Regions from separate parts of the Lichenihabitans psoromatis genome, predicted to be linked through region 1. Evidence: predicted binding sites of a transcription regulator. Region 1 holds the regulator's gene; each other region holds the start of a gene.

Region 1 (3,277 bases):
CTTCGTCGGTGATCGAGAACCAATATTTGATCAGGATGATGCCGGACCGGACCAGCATCCGTTCGAACTCTGGAACCGAACGGAAAAATTCTTCGACCTCGGCTTCGGTGCAGAAGCCCATGACGCGCTCGACCCCGGCGCGATTGTACCAGCTGCGATCGAGCAGCACCATTTCACCGGCGGCCGGCAGATGCGCCACATAGCGTTGGAAATACCATTGTGTCCGCTCGCGCTCGCTCGGCGCCGGCAGTGCCACGACGCGGCACACGCGCGGATTGAGCCGCTGGGTGATGCGCTTGATGACCCCGCCCTTGCCGGCGCTGTCCCGACCTTCGAAGATCACCACGACTTTCAGCTTCTGGTGCTGGACCCAATCCTGCAGACGCACGAGATCGCGCTGCAGGCGGAACAACTCCTTGAAATAGACCCGCCGATCGAGAGACTCGCGCTCGGGATGGTCGGAGAGCGAATCCAGCGCTTGTTCGAGGCGCTGATCGTCCATTTCAAGTTCGAGTTCCTCGTCGAAGCTGTCTGCGATCTCGTTCTGGATCCGTTGCACATCCGACATGGGATTGGGGGTATGCTGGTCGTTCATTCGCGGCTCCAGGGTCTGTCTCGTTGCAGTTTCGGATTTTCGGATGGCACGCATGTGACAAGGTCGCCCACAAGCTTGGCGCCACGATGCGGGGAGACGACGACGTCAAATGCACGAGGCCGTCATGGTGTTGATTCAGGTCCTGCTTCCGGTTTTCGACAATGATAGTCGCCTGTTTCCGAAATCGCATTACGAGACGATGGCGGCTGCTCTGACCGAGCGTTTCGGCGGCGTCACGGCCTATACGCGCTCGCCGGCCGAGGGGCATTGGAAGCGCGGTGGCCAGCCGACCAGCCGTGACGAGATCGTCGTGATGGAGATCATGTGCGATGACCTCGACCGCGCGTGGTGGAGCGACTATCGGCAACATCTCGAGACGATTTTCCGCCAGGAAGCCGTCATTATCCGCGCGCAGGAGATGATGCTGCTTTAGGAACGGGCCTCAGGCTTTGCCGAAGGTTTCGTCGAAGGAATAGCCCGCGCCGCGCACGGTGCGCAGAGGATCACGTTCCCGCCCGCGCGAGAGCGATTTCCGCAGGCGCCCGACATGCACGTCGACCGTGCGCTCGTCGATCTCGACCGACATGCCCCAGACCCCGTCCAACAATTGCGAGCGGGAGAAGACACGGCCCGGCCGTTCCATTAGATATTCCAGCAAGCGAAATTCCGTCGGGCCGAGATGAACGTCGCGTCCGGCTCGGCGCACCCTGCGGGTCTCGCGATCGAGATCGAGGTCGCCAGCCATGAGCCGATTGGCCAGACGCTCCGGCTTCGAGCGACGCAGCAGGGACCGGACCCGCGCCATCAATTCGGGCACCGAGAAGGGTTTCACGACGTAATCGTCGGCCCCGACCGACAGGCCACGCACGCGCTCGCCCTCTTCGCCGCGCGCCGTCAGCATGATCACCGGCAACGTCCGGGTCGATTCACGCGCACGCAGGCGACGGCAAATTTCGAGGCCCGAAACGCCCGGCAGCATCCAATCGAGAATGACGAGATCCGGCGGCATTTCGCTCAGGCGGAGTTCGGCCTCGTCACCGCGCTCCACACGTTCGACCGTGAAGCCTTCCGCCTCGAGATTGTAGGACAGCAGCAACCCCAGCGCCTGTTCGTCTTCGACCACGAGGATGTGCGGCGCCGTCCCGACGGAGCCGCTCTTGATCGTGGTCCGCATGCTATTCATGACGAATGCTCCTTTGCCCGGGCGTCAGGCGGCGTGTCCGCGCCATGAGCCGGGGGCATGATCGTGATCGCCACATCCTGTACGGCTCGCCGTCGTCTCCGACATGGCCCGGATGATCGGCGACACGAGGCGAGCCGATCCAGTCTCAGGCAACCTCATCGGCGGCGTCGGTCGGGATCAGGCTCGACATCCGGCCCTTGGGCCGATCCATCGGCAAGGTTTCGCCGGTGACGAGGTAATAGACCGTCTCGGCGATGTTGGTCGTATGGTCGCCGACCCGCTCGATATTCTTGGAGCAGAAGAGGAGATGGGCACAGAACGAAATATTGCGCGGATCTTCCATCATAAACGTGAGGAGATCGCGGAAGACCGAATCTTCCAGGGCATCGAGCTCGGCGTCGCGGGTCCAAACAGCCTGAACCTGTTCGACGTCGCGCTGGGCGTAAGCGTCGAGAACGTCCTTCAGCTGCGTCGCCGCCAATTCGTTCATATGCTTCAAACCGATAACGGCGCGAGGCAGGCGCTGCTCGGACGCGATCTTCATGGCGCGGGACGCGATGTTCTTGGCGAGGTCACCAACCCGTTCGAGGTCGCCTGACACCCGGATGGCCGCTACGATCTCGCGCAGATCCATCGCCATCGGCTGACGCTTGGCGATCGTCAGGATCGCGCTGTCTTCGATCTGCCGTTGCAGGATGTCGAGACGCGGGTCCATCGCCACGACCGAACGGGCGAGATCGACGTCGCTATTGGTCAGCGCATCCATCGCGTCGGACAGCATCTTTTCGGCGATGCCGCCCATTTCGGCGATCTTGCGGCCGAGGCTCTCGAGTTCCTTGTCGTAGGCGCTGACGATATGTTCGGGCATGTTTGAGGTCCTTCGCGGCTGGAGCGGATCATCCGCAAGAGGGTGGGAGGCGGTCGAGCGACTCGATCGTTGCGCGGTGCCGCGCCGTGCGACGATCGCCCGTCTGTCTAGAGCCTTAGCCGAAACGACCCGTGATGTAGTCTTGCGTCCGCGTCTGGGCCGGCGAGGTGAAGATCTTCTTGGTGTCGTCGAATTCGATCAATTCGCCGAGATACATGAAGGCAGTGCGGTCGGACACGCGGGCAGCCTGCTGCATGCTATGCGTCACGATCACGATCGTGTAGCTCGCCTTCAACTCGTCGATCAGTTCCTCGACACGTGCCGTCGAGATCGGGTCGAGTGCCGAACAGGGCTCATCGAGGAGGATCACCTCCGGGCTGATCGCCACGGTTCGGGCGATACAGAGGCGCTGTTGCTGACCGCCCGAGAGGCTCAGGCCGCTCGCGTTCAGCTTGTTGCTGACCTCGTTCCACAAGGCGGCGCCGCGCAACGCCTTTTCGACACGTCCATCGAGCTCGCTCTTCGGCAGCTTCTCGAACAATTTGATGCCAAACGCGATGTTGTCGTAGATCGACATCGGGAACGGCGTCGGCTTTTGAAAAACCATGCCGACCCGCGCGCGGAGCTCGTT
Region 2 (3,277 bases), 1.9 Mb from region 1:
ATCGAAATTCCCGACGCCAATCTTAAAATGAGCATGCTGTTTCAGAAGAATTTCGAGCAGCAATTTCCCGCGAGCCATACGATGGATTTGCGGTTCACGCCGGGTCCGGGCAATCAACTTGGAAACGTGAAGCAAATCAACGTGCCGCAACTGCGCCGGGACGATTCACCGACAGGCGACACGCTGGTCGGACTGCCGGTGACCATCACGGACAATTATTTTTTGGTGGGACTGACGCGCGGCGACGTCGAAAGCCGCAACCTGGACCTCATCAAGAGCCGGAATTGGTTCGACGTCCCCTTGCTGCTGGTGTCTGGCAAGGTCGCCAAGATAACCTTCGAGAAGGGCACGTCGGGACAGCGCATTATCGAAAGCGCTATTCAAAGCTGGCAGTCAGCCACGCCATAAACAAAAAAGCCGAGGCGATTGCCTCGGCTTTTTTAGTAGTCGACCGTCAGGTTCAATGAACGCTCGATTGCGATTCCAACAAAGGCCGGCTTGCTTCAATCCGCGCCAATCCGGTCTTCACGGCAGCCTGCACCTTTTCGAAGGCTCTCACCTCGATTTGCCGAACGCGCTCGCGCGAGATGTTGAACTCCTCGGAGAGTTGCTCGAGCGTAATCGGATCCTCCGCAAGACGACGCGCCTCGAAGATGCGGCGCTCACGCGGGTTCAGAACGTCCAGCGCTCCCTTCAGCGCGTCGTGTCGGTTAGAGCTTTCTTCGTGGTCGGCAAGCAGAACCTCCTGGTTCGTCGAATCGTCAACGAGCCAATCCTGCCACTCGCCGTCGCCGTCCTCGCGCATCGGTGAATTCAGGGAGCTGTCGCCACCGAGGCGGCGGTTCATGTCGATCACATCCTGCGCGGTCACGCCGAGCTTGGTCGCGATGGTCTGAACGTGGTCAGGATGAAGATCGCCTTCCTCCAACGCCGAAATTTGGCTCTTCGCCTTCCGCAGGTTGAAGAACAGCTTCTTCTGGTTAGCGGTCGTGCCCATCTTCACGAGCGACCACGAACGAAGAATATATTCCTGGATCGACGCGCGGATCCACCAGATCGCATAAGTCGCAAGGCGGAAGCCCTTATCGGGCTCGAACCGCTTCACAGCCTGCATCAAGCCGACATTGCCTTCCGAAATGACTTCGCCGATCGGGAGTCCGTAGCCGCGATAGCCCATCGCGATCTTGGCCACGAGGCGAAGATGCGAGGTCACGAGTTCGTGGGCTGCATCGCGATCGTCGTGCTCACGCCAGCGCTTCGCCAGCATGAATTCCTGCTGGGGCTGAAGCATGGGAAAGCGACGAATCTCATTGAGATAGCGGGAAAGACCGCTTTCGCTTGAGATCATCGGGAGAGCAGGCGCCATAATATTCGTCCTTGGTCGGCCCGACTCGGGCCTTTTAACGGCCAGCATCCTGCCGTCTCGAACAATCAGATTTGAGCTACATGTCGATTTGATGGCTTAATGCTGCGGTGCAAGATCGACCGCTCGCAACGGCGGCCGCACTCTTTAACGCAACACTGCGATCATCGACCGAGCAGAGCCATCAACCGGCCTCTTCATCTCTTTCAAAAGATGGATCGCAAGACCCACGAAGTAAAGGGTGAGTGGCATCCCGCATCGGCGGCATGCAGTACGCGCTTTCATAGAAAAGGGGCCGGCGATCCGCACGGCCCCTTACACCTGTTTTTAAAATGATCGACGGCAGCTGTTAATGACGCAGCTTGGTCATCTCGTCTTTGAGCTGCAGTTTCTTGCGTTTCAACTCGGACAGTTTCGCGGGCTCTATGCTCGGCGCGGCACGGCAGGAGGCAATTTCTTTATCGATCGCCTGATGACGACGAGCCAACTCCGCAATGTGACTTTGCAGCGACATTCTGAACTCCTAACAGGAATCGTGTCCGAACGCGGTTCACGACGAGATGATGACACGATCTCGACGCGGCTCAAGCGGCCTTTCGGCTGCGTCGTCATCAACTCTTTGCGATGTTGGAGCGGTTTTAAAACGAATTAGCGGCGTCCGACCTTTGCCTGCTCGCGTTACGCCGGGTTACTGCGAGAACACGATCGAGCCGCAGCGTGGCTCGATCGTCTTGGGTTATGCCTTAACGGATTGATCGCACCGAGTGTCGGAGGGCGAAGAAGAGCCCGATCAGCCCCGCGACGACGACCGTGTCACGATGTCGGCTAGTGAAAATTTCCCAGTTTGTGTCGCGCGCATTCAGGTCGAACCGCCCATGCGCCGCATAGACGCCGCCGATCGGCCCGTACAGGTTCGCGGTGGCGCTGCCGAGTTCGCGTTGCTTGGTGATCTGCGCCGGATATCCACCGAGCGCGAGGAGACGATCGGCAAGGCCCGGCGCAAAGCGATCCATCATGATGGCCGCAAGCGTGGACAGGCCAACCCAAACGTCACGACGCGGATGTTGAGCAGTGAACACGATGGCGCGGGCTGCGACTTCCGGCTGGTAGACGGGAGCCACCGGCTGCGGCTTGCGGCCAAGGCGGTTGAGGCTCCAGTCGAATTGGGGGGTGTTGATCGATGGCAGATGCACCATCGACACACGGATGTGGGATCGATCGTGGAACAACTCAGACCGCAAGGCAGCCGTAAATCCCCGGACCGCGAATTTTGCGCCCGACATGGCTGACTGGAGTGGCATGGCCCGGTAGCCCATGGCCGAACCGACATTGATGATGAGGCCACGATCGCGCAGCCTCATGTGTTTGAGCGCCGCAATGGAGCCGTAGACCGTGCCAAGATAGCCGACCTCTGTGGCGCGTTTGAATTCGTCGGGTTCGATCTTTTCGACCGGCGAGAAGATGCTGGTTGCCGCATTGTTGACCCAGACCTCGATCGGGCCGAGCTCATGTTCGATGCTGTCGGCCGCGGCCGCGATGGCACTCGCATCCGCCACGTCGGCCGTGACCACATGGGCGCGCACGCCCATGTCGCGGAGTTCCTTTGCGGTGGCGTCGAGCCTTTGCTGGTCGCGGGCGATCAGACCAACATCGAACCCTTGTCGCGCGAATTCCCGAGCTGTCGCCCGCCCTACCCCTGCGCCTGCTCCCGTCACTACCGCTACGGCCACGTCGATCTCCCTGGTTACGGGCCGGATCGGCCCCTATCACTTGCGCTACGGGCTAACCCGTGCGGCGGGCGTTCGTTTCACACAAGACGCAGCCTTCCCGCGTGCTTGCTCCGCCACGCGACTAGTCGAGGAACCCAGCGTTGACGCTCAAGTCACTGATAGTTCGCGTAGATTTAGCTCGACG
Region 3 (3,277 bases), 710 kb from region 1:
ACGTTCTGGTCGAAATAAACCCGCTCGATTGCGGTACCCGGAATGGTCGTGCTTTCCATCCGGCGGATGTTGTTGACGTTATTGGAGAGCGAGAATTCGCTATAGGTCGTGATCCGCTGGGTCATATCGGTCGTGTCGAGACCGTTGTAGGTCCACACCACGATGACGACCGGAATGTCGACATTCGGCAAAACGTCTTTGGGCATGACGATACAGGCCCCGACCCCGGCCAGAACGATCAGGACCGAGAGAACGTAGAACGAGATGCGGAATTTGAGCGCGTAAAGGACGAGACCCATAGCTGAACTCCCGGCTCCAGAACGAGTTTGGAGCGGAAGCGTTGCGACGGCAGGGTGTCACAGGGGCTGAGCTATAGCTTGGTTCGGCATCGTCCTGACCCGACCTTCGCTGCCCGTCCTGAGGAGCGGCATGGGACATTGCCCAACGCCGCTCGGCGAGGCGGGACCGCTTAGGAGAGAACGTAAAGAATGAGACCGGACATCAGCATTGTGGCCGGCAGGGTGAGGAGCCAAGCCGTGCCAATCTGCCACAGCGTTGCAGGCTGAATACCGGACCCGGAACCCACCATCGTGCCGGCGATACCGGCCGTCACCACATGGGTGGTGCTCACCGGGAAACCGGTGATGCCCGCGCCCCCGATCAACACGGCGGCGACCAATTCGGCGGATGCGCCCTGCGCCGGAACGAGATGCTCCTTGCCGATGCGTTCGCCGAGCGTCTCCACGATGCGTTTATAGCCGACCATCGTCCCAAGGCCGAGGCACACGGCGCTCAGAATCCGCACCCACCACGGCACATATTGCACCGCCGTGGACAGGTCCTTGCCGATGCTCTTGGCGGATTTCTTGGCGTCGTCCGGCGCCTCCTTGGTCTCACTGACCGTATGCAGTTCGGAGATGGTGCGGTTAAGATCGTTCCGGGTCGCGATGCGCTCGGCATCCGGGATGTCGGTGATCTGCTTGGCCTTGCCCAAGGTCTCCCCGAGCTTTTTGGCGGCCTCGACACCGAGTTGCTTCTGGTCGTCGCCGAACCGGCCGATCAGATCGGCGGCCTGCGGCATGGCTTGCGACAGATGCTGGATGGCCTCGGGTTTGATGTCCTGGTTGATCGCATAGACGGCAGGCGCGAGACCGATCACGGTCAGCATGATCAGGCCGATGCTCTTCTGCCCGTCGTTCGTCCCGTGCGAGAAACTCACGCCAGTGCAGGTCAGAATGAGCAAGCCGCGCATCCACCAAACCGGCGGCTTGCCCTCCTCCGGCACCGTGTAGAGCGCTTTGTCGTGGATCAGCGCCTTGATGACGTAGAAGAGCAGCAGCGAGAAGACGAAGCCGAGAACGGGCGAGACCAATAGGGAGAGAAGCACGCTCCACACTTGATTCCAGTCGACGCCGCTGTGCAGGTCGCGGCCGCGCACCAGCGCATTCTCGATCGCGACACCGACGAGAGCGCCGATCAACGCATGCGAGCTCGAGTTCGGAATGCCAAACGCCCAGGTGGCGACGTTCCAGACGAGCGCCGTGACGAACAGCGCCGCCAGCATGCCGATCGCCAGCCCACCTCCGGGTGGGGACAGCACATCCGGCGGAATGAGTTCGACGAGCGCATAGGCGACCGCAATGCCGCCGAGCAGCACGCCGGCGAAATTCATCAGCCCGGACCAGACGACCGCAACGGTCGGCTTCAGCGACTTGGTGTAGATGACCGTGGCGACGGCATTGGCCGTATCGTGGAAGCCGTTGGAAAACTCGAAAGCCAACACCAGGATGAGGCAGCCGATCATCAGGACGAAAGCTGCGGTGGAACCGGACGTGAGGGCAGCGAGCATGGCCTCTCCTTAAAAATACGGCCGACGCAACCGTCCACAGGGCATGGCCTAGGGGAACGCGGTCTCGCACTTCCGGCCAAACTCAACCAAAGTGCCTTAGATTTTCCCGGTGAAGGTTTGACGACAAACACGCATGCGTTGCAGCCGACACACGCATCGCCGCTTGAACCGTGCCAAAGCTTGAGGCACTTCTGCGCGCGAGCACCAAGGGACCGGCCTGGAGCGAGGCGAACGCAATGATCGAACTCAACGGCAAAATAGCCTTGGTGACCGGCACGACCGGGATCGCGCGCGCGACAGCCTTGCGGTTCGCCGCGCTCGGGGCCGACGTTCTGGCCCTCGGCATCGACGAGCTCGGCAATGCGGCTCTGGTCGACGCGGGGATCGCGGTTCGCCGGACCGACGTCTCCGTTCCGCAAGAGGTCGAAGCAGCGATGGCCGATATCGTGACGCGCTTCGGCGGCCTCGACATCGTGGTCAATTCGGCGGCCGTGCATCCCTATGGTGATGCGGTGACGACGAGCCCGGAGATTTTCGCCCGCTGTCTGGCCGTCAATGTCGGGTCGATCCACCTGACGGCGCATTTCGGCGTACCGGAGATGCGGAAGCGCGGCGGCGGTGCGATCGTCAACGTGTCGAGCGTTCAGGGCCATGCCTGCCAGCAGGGCGTGGCCGCCTATGTGGCCTCGAAGGGTGCGATCCACGCGCTGACTCGCGCCATGGCTCTCGATTTCGCCGGGGATCGCATCCGTGTCCTGTCGGTCAGCCCTGGCTCGGTCCGCACGCCCATCCTCGAACTCGCGGCCCGCACACTCGACGGACCCGAGGCCGACGTCGAGGCGGTCTTCGCCCGGTTTGGGGCCGCCCATCCGATCGGCCGGATCGGCGAGGCCGACGAGGTGGCCGATCTCATCGCCTTTTTGGCATCATCGCGAGCCGGTTTCATCACCGGCTCGGATCATGTCATCGATGGTGGTCTCTTGGCGGGCCTCGGGGTTCGCTGAACCCGGAACCCGGGTCGATTCAGGCTAGCCTTTGATCTGACCGTTCATGCCCGGCCAATCGGAATAGCCCGTCTGGTCCCCGCCATACCAATAAGCCTTGGGGGCTTCGGCGAGCGGGTCGCCGTTCCGCAGACGATCCACGAGATCCGGATTGGCGATAAACGGCCGGCCGAAGCTGATCAAATCGGCATTGCCCTCCTCGAGGGTCTTGTCGGCCAGCGCACGATCGTAGTTGTTGTTGGCAATATAGGCGCCCTTGAAGCGCTTCCGCAGGGCCGGATAATCAATGCCGTTGGGGTCGCGGCTCATCTGGGTCACGCCCTCGATATCGTGGATGTAGACCAGACCATGCGCCGACAGCGCATCGATATAGGTCCCGTAGGTCCCCATCGGGTCGCTATCGAGCGGCGCTTCCCCCGGCATC

What was found. The regulator PhoB, encoded in region 1, activates phosphate uptake and scavenging genes when phosphate is short. The targets are predictions, from matches to a motif close to TGTCATNNANCTGTCAT.
Region 2: EY713_RS19335 (YdcH family protein) is a predicted target of PhoB. The motif match lies at 1,916-1,932, and genes of this name have one in related genera.
Region 3: EY713_RS07225 (inorganic phosphate transporter) is a predicted target of PhoB. The motif match lies at 1,959-1,975, and genes of this name have one in related genera.

Annotation. Positions count from the first base shown of each region.
Region 1 covers NZ_CP036515.1:2,258,062-2,261,338, forward strand. The annotation lists gene ppk2 (polyphosphate kinase 2) at 1-595, opposite strand, end outside; gene EY713_RS10525 (hypothetical protein) at 720-1,028, shown strand; gene phoB (phosphate regulon transcriptional regulator PhoB) at 1,038-1,778, opposite strand; gene phoU (phosphate signaling complex protein PhoU) at 1,924-2,646, opposite strand; gene pstB (phosphate ABC transporter ATP-binding protein PstB) at 2,762-3,277, opposite strand, start outside.
Region 2 covers NZ_CP036515.1:4,130,686-4,133,962, forward strand. The annotation lists gene EY713_RS19325 (hypothetical protein) at 1-408, shown strand, start outside; gene rpoH (RNA polymerase sigma factor RpoH) at 461-1,366, opposite strand; gene EY713_RS19335 (YdcH family protein) at 1,713-1,877, opposite strand; gene EY713_RS19340 (SDR family oxidoreductase) at 2,107-3,093, opposite strand.
Region 3 covers NZ_CP036515.1:1,549,755-1,553,031, reverse strand. The annotation lists gene EY713_RS07230 (efflux RND transporter permease subunit) at 1-299, opposite strand, end outside; gene EY713_RS07225 (inorganic phosphate transporter) at 470-1,849, opposite strand; gene EY713_RS07220 (SDR family NAD(P)-dependent oxidoreductase) at 2,086-2,853, shown strand; gene EY713_RS07215 (alkene reductase) at 2,878-3,277, opposite strand, start outside.